2 regions of the Ectobacillus polymachus genome follow, and region 1 is predicted to be linked to the other one. Evidence: riboswitches for the same ligand, from Rfam matches in the RefSeq annotation. Region 1 holds a riboswitch; the other holds the start of a gene.
The links. Region 1 has a riboswitch for cobalamin ahead of ACM5BR_RS15030 ((2Fe-2S) ferredoxin domain-containing protein). Riboswitches for the same ligand answer to the same signal wherever they lie in the genome.

Region 2: it holds a riboswitch for cobalamin, as region 1 does, so the genes downstream of both, ACM5BR_RS05020 (DUF4430 domain-containing protein) here and ACM5BR_RS15030 ((2Fe-2S) ferredoxin domain-containing protein) in region 1, are expected to answer to the same signal.

What each region holds. Positions count from the first base shown of each region.
Region 1 is NZ_JBLREB010000003.1:207,498-210,750, forward strand. Features, by position in the region: gene ACM5BR_RS15020 (uracil-DNA glycosylase family protein) at 1-465, shown strand, start outside; gene bluB (5,6-dimethylbenzimidazole synthase) at 642-1,322, shown strand; cobalamin riboswitch at 1,389-1,567, shown strand; cobalamin riboswitch at 1,712-1,901, shown strand; gene ACM5BR_RS15030 ((2Fe-2S) ferredoxin domain-containing protein) at 2,009-2,386, shown strand; gene cobJ (precorrin-3B C(17)-methyltransferase) at 2,431-3,253, shown strand, end outside.
Region 2 is NZ_JBLREB010000001.1:974,986-978,238, forward strand. Features, by position in the region: gene ACM5BR_RS05020 (DUF4430 domain-containing protein) at 1-1,266, opposite strand, end outside; cobalamin riboswitch at 1,390-1,575, opposite strand; gene ybaK (Cys-tRNA(Pro) deacylase) at 1,770-2,255, shown strand; gene ablB (putative beta-lysine N-acetyltransferase) at 2,296-3,123, opposite strand; gene ACM5BR_RS05035 (EAL domain-containing protein) at 3,234-3,253, opposite strand, start outside.

The DNA of each region.
Region 1 (3,253 bases):
GGCGTTCCGTTTTTAGATTTTAAATCGCTATCCGTCTTTCTTGACAAAGTCCCTCGTGAAACATCTGATGCAAGCTCACAATTCATCTACGGAATCATCCAACATTTCGGTCCAACTGCATTCTTTCAGCATGTATACATGACTAATGTGTCTTGGTTTGGTTTTCAACGTCACCGAAAGGCTTTTCATTACTACGATTTAGCAGGGTGGATTGCAAGACTATTTACAAAGGGATTCATCAAGGAAATGACAATGCTAAATCCAAGCTGTATTGTACCACTTGGAGAAAGAGTAGAAGAAACACTCCTCGAAATGAAACAGGATGGCCGCCTTCCTCAAGATATAACCATCACAGAGCGCCTTCCTCATCCTTATTGGTGCTCTAAGCCGCAAAATTTGGAAAGGGGACGACAAAAATATATTGATGTCATTGAACAGTTCATAGAAGAAGGAGTGGTGAAATAGTATAGAACAGCTTGAGACGGATTTAGGGCTCAAGCTGTTTTGTTTTTGATCTTTTGCAGGAAAAATAGAGTCTTGCGAATGTGCTCGAAAAAAAACTCATTCTTGAAAAAGGATTGCACGTTAAAAACATGTAATCTAATATAATGTGATGTAATGCCATGAAAGAGGTGATGTTGATGATAAAGGATTCAATCGAAAGAGATGCAGTGTACAATGTGATTTATAGAAGGAGAGATGTTCGCAGTTTTCTTCCTAATCCGATTCCAGAGGATGTAATAGAGAGGATTTTACAAGCAGCACATCATGCACCTTCGGTAGGATTTATGCAGCCTTGGAATTTTATCTTAGTTACGTCCCCGCAGATAAAGGATCAATTAGCTTGGGCAGCTGAGAAGGAAAGGAAAGCGCTTTCTATTCACTATGAAGAAGAACGGGCGGCTAAGTTTTTATCCTTAAAAGTAGAGGGAATTCAACAAGCGCCGCTGACGATTTGTGTCACATGTGATCCAACGAGAGGCGGCTCTCATGTGCTAGGGAGAAATTCCATTCCAGAAACAGATGTTTTATCAACGGCATGTGCGATTCAAAATATGTGGTTAGCTTCATGTGCAGAAGGATTGGCTTTGGGCTGGGTTAGCTTTTATAAGAAAAATGATGTACGCGATATTTTGCATATTCCGCCTCATATTGATCCGGTTGCCTTGCTTTCCATTGGGTACACAGATGACTATCCTACGGCTCCTATTTTAGAGACGGCCAATTGGGAAAAACGCCGTTCCCTTGAAAATTTAATTTTTCATGAAACGTGGGGGAATGGTATCGAATTAGAAGCAGCTGCAAAAAATGTTGAAAAGTAAAACAAATTACGATATCATGAACACTATAAGTAAGAAATAGTTTTATAATTCTATATTTTCTATATTTTTCTAGCAATAAATTAAGATGCCGCAAAAGGCTTAATAGGGAATCCGTATAAGAAACGGAACTGCCCCCGCAACTGTATGTGTAGACGAAATAGGTGAACCACTGTAAAGGAATACGGGAAGGACCTAAAGTAGAGAGAAACACGAGTCAGGAGACCTATCTTAATTTCGTAAGTTTCAAATTCTTCGGGGATTGAGAAGGTGAAGTGTCAGCAGCAAAAGGTCTATATACCTTTTTCCTTTTTATGCTTTCGTTTCCCACTTAAGGTCCCCTTGAGTGGCTTTTTTGTTTTGAAGGAAAAAATGAAGAGATGAATAATAAAATAGAATGATAGAAATAAGGTACATAGCTAGGTATAAGCTGTGTTTAAAAGGGAAGATGGTGAAAATCCATCACGGTACCCGCCACTGTAATGGGGAGTTTCATTGTATATGTCACTGAGCCGATGCTTGGGAAGACATAATGAAATGACGAACCTAAGTCAGGAGACCTGCCTTGTTTTGCATGCTTTCTGGAACCTACGGGATATGGGTGAAAGTGCTGACTGAATGCTCATGTATTTATTCGCACCCCTATCTGTAGATAGGGGTGTTTTTTATACACAGAAAGGGAGTGCAAGATGACGACTTGGAACTTAACAGGAACAAAGCATCACGTATTAATTTGTAATGGAAGCAGTTGTATGAGAAAGGGAGGAGAGGAAGTAACACAAGCAATTCGTGAGGAGATCACGAATGTACAGGCTGACGCAAGTATACATACGACAAGAACGAGGTGCAATGGAAGATGCAAGGATGCTCCTATTGTCATCGCGTACCCGCAAGGAACGTGGTACAAGGAAGTAAATAAAGAGAGTGCTTGCAGTATTGTCCATCATTTAATAAAGGGCACTACGAAAGAGGAAGCAGTCCTCTACCACTATGAAGATGGTGGTTTTGCAGCACCTGCCCATTCCACGAGTGAGGATGGGATAGTAAAGGTGCCTAACTTGAAATAGACAACATTTGGCATTTCGATATATGGGAAAGGTGGCGCATAAAAGTGACAGGAAAAGTAGCAATTATCGGATTTGGCCCGGGTAGCTTTGACCATATTACGCACCGGGCAAAGGAAGCCATAGAAGAATGTGACATGATCATAGGATACAAAACCTATGTCGACTTGATTGAAGGATTAGTAAAAGGACAAACCATCATTAGCACAGGTATGACTGAAGAAGTAAGCAGAGCGCAGGAAGCCGTAAAACAGGCAGAACAAGGTAAAAACGTCGGAGTCATTTCCAGCGGAGATGCTGGTGTATACGGGATGGCTGGGCTTATTTATGAAGTGCTGCTGAATAAAGACTGGCACAAGGAAACGGGAGTAGAGGTAGAAATTATTCCAGGGATCTCCGCTATTAACTCCTGTGCTTCTTTATTAGGAGCTCCTATTATGCATGATGCGTGCACGATCAGTCTAAGTGATCATTTAACGCCGTGGAGTTTAATTGAGAAACGAATTGATGCAGCAGCCGGGGCTGATTTTGTCATTGCTTTTTATAATCCAAAAAGCGGTAGAAGAACGAGACAAATTGAAGAGGCGCAAAGAATTTTATTGCAATATCGTTCTCCTAATACCCCGGTTGGATTAGTGAAAAGTGCTTACCGAGATCGGCAGCATGTAGTTATTACGAATCTTGCAGATATGCTGAATCACGATATTGGGATGCTGACCACTGTTATCGTCGGAAATTCATCGACGTTCGTTTACGATGATTTGATGATAACGCCGCGCGGCTATCAACGAAAATATACGCTAGATAAGACGGAGCAACGACTTGCACCGCATCAGCGCTTACAGAAGGAAGCAGAGCCATGGTCACTTG
Region 2 (3,253 bases), on a different contig from region 1:
ATTTGCAGTATCACTAGATACCCATTTAAATCCACCATCAGACAACTGGAAGGTAATTAAATTTTGTAATGCAGAATTTGTTTTAGTAAAGTCTGATCCATTTGGATCGATTCCGAGCATCGAAAGTGCAGTTACAACAACAGCTGCACTGTTGGAATTCTCATTATTAAAAGATTGAAATCCGCCATCAGGCAATTGCATTCCTTTTAATAGATCCACAGCTGGCTTAATAGCATTCGCAACATCTGGATTATCCTTATGAGAAGCTAATGCCATTAATACCATTGCATTCGTATCGGGATCATCTGCCCATTTTCCAGGAGTAACTTGGGCTTTTAATATAGCAGAAATTAGCTTATCTTGGTTCCATAACGCATCGTTTGGAATCGTATAATCATTGCTATCTAACGCAAGAAGAGCATACGCATAGGAATAAATATCACCAATACTTGCATCATTATAAAGCTTTGAAACTAAGTTTTGGCCGGCAATATTCGTTGCATCACCGCCTACAGCATTTATAGCCAATATTGTACTTGCTAAATATGTACCTTTTAAACGACCGCTTGTTTGCACCCGGTCAGTTAACTGCTGTAAGTAACTGTTTTTCATTTCACTAGATACATCATTCTTCGCACGAGTGAGCGCAATAGCTTGCCAGTCTGATTGAATTCCATTGTTTAAGGTAAATGTGATTGCTTTATTCAACGCCTCATCAAAAGAAGATGGAACAACAGATTGACCTGGGTCTTTCGTCGGTGCTTGCGTAGATGAATCTGAAGAACCTGATGATGATTGGTTTGTACATCCTCCAAACGCCTTTATACTGTCATTTACCGATTGCTTTTGTAAATCATTTCCCCAGTCAAGCGTATAACGATAGGCAATTACATCATTATTCTTTACTAGGTAATCAGATGCACCAACTTGTGCAGATTTCCCATTAATTTCATACAGCCAACCACTTTGTTGCCCGTCATCAAATTCTTTTAACCCATCAATCCCAGTTACATACGGCTTCCCATCAAAGGAACTAGCTGTTGCTGTTACTTTATCACCAAGCGCTTTCTTCAGCATATCGTATGCGTTTTCATTTGGATCAATATTCACAACTGTAGGACATAGAATCACCTTTTTCTGTGAATCGCCCACTACAATCAAAGTAGCTTGATTCCCTTCAGCGAATGCTAACGTACCTCCATTTGTAAATGATAACAGAACCATGAAAACTATCATCAAACACAATGAAATTTTCTTTTTTAACATTTTTCTCCATTTCCCCCCTTACCTATTATCTACGCAAAAAACGCCCTTCCATTAGGAAGGGCGTGCGTATACGTCTTCTTTCAATCATCCGTCTACACAACAACACCTAATTCCTCGTAGGTTTGTTTGTGAATACTATCGGCAGGTCTCCTGACTTGTGAGTCGTTAAAATCGTGCGCCTTCCCAATAACCAGTGGCATGTTGCACGAGTTCTCTTCACTTACAGTGGCGGGACCGTGTCGGATTTTCACCGACTTCCCTTTTAAACATAATGAAATGTCATTATATACCAATAGTTCTAGTTTAAATTCTATGTAATTTTACTACAAATTTCAATATTTGTCGATAATATTGTAAGATTTTGAAAGAAACCTAGTTACATATTAACCCAATTTCTCTACAATAAATGTCGATGCACAATAGAAACAAAAAATAAACTTTCGTACATGCCTTTCTCCCCCCTTAATTTTTTGTATACTAGTATAAGAAAGGAGCTGTGTCATTTGGCTAATAAAACGATTGCTAGTAGGATTTTGGATCGAAACCATATTTCCTATAGCTTACACGAATACGAATGGGATGAAGAACATTTAAACGCTGAGCATGTTGCAGACCAAGTCGAATTATCACTTGAACAAGTATTTAAAACACTCGTACTTCGAGGGGACAAAACAGGGATCATCATGGCTTGTATCCCTTCACATACAGAATTACGTTTAAAAGCGTTAGCTGCAGTTAGCGGGAATAAAAAAGTTGAAATGGTGCATGTAAAAGAAATCCAAGCACTTACTGGTTATATCCGCGGCGGCGTTTCTCCTCTTGGGGTGAAGAAAAATTATCCGCTTTACCTTGATAAAACATCAGAAAATTTGAATCCCATTAGTATTAGTGCTGGTAAACGAGGATTACAAATTTTCATAAGTGGAGCGGATTTAATGAAAGTAACAAACGCAATTCCCTGTTCCATTACAGAAAAAGATGCAGAATAACCTGCATCTTTTTTTATACCATCTATTGAACATCATCCAGTTAGATTGACAAATCTTTTACCCAAACATTCATATCCTCAAGCTTGTCATAAATATAACAATTGTTTGTAAGTCTTCCTTGATATTGATAGCCTAATTGTTGAAAGGTAGCGTTTATTCCATAGGATAAAGAACGTGCAATCGAGAAGATACAGAAAATTGATTTATGTACAAGCTCCTCTTCAAGGCTTTTTACTAAAGCTTTCATCAACCCTTGCTTACGATGCTCTTGTAAAGTAGCACAATTTGTAATTTCGGCATTCCGTTGCAATGAATTTATTTCAGCTGAGGCAGTGCTTACGATGACTCCATCCTTCTCCACTACAAAGTAATCCGTGTCACTCGTCATCGTTTTTCGTATATAATTCACATCGTGTAAGGGGGTAGGATAAATTTGAAAAACAGTTCTGTATAGACTAGCTAGCTCATCGCAGTCTGCTGTAGTCGCTTTTCTTACTTTATAATCTAGCGGAATCGAACCGTCTACCGTACATACCAGTTGCCGAACAGAAGCTAGAATCTCTTCTTCCTTCAACCAATAATTACTATTTCGTCTATCATTCGTACGATATTTTGCTAAATAATATCCATCGCTACCTAGAAAATAACCAGGTATAATCGCCTCAATCATATACCCTACACGTAAAAAGGAAAGTAATTGCTCCTTTCTTACTTGAAGGATTTGTTTTGTAGCTTGGATTTCCATCGTGAGTTTATCTACAACCTCTACCAATGTATTTCCATTTCCACTATACGTATCAATACGTACGCGTTCATTATAGTAATCGATAACTCCTTCATAGATAACATCCTGTTCTTTCACTTTCATATATTCATAATATGGCTTTACTTTCACGATTCGTAACACCATCCACGTAGTATAGTATCATTACATAAAACCGTATTCCTCTTCATACGAAAAAGAATATGGTTTCTATCTTACAATTGAAGCCGCTTTG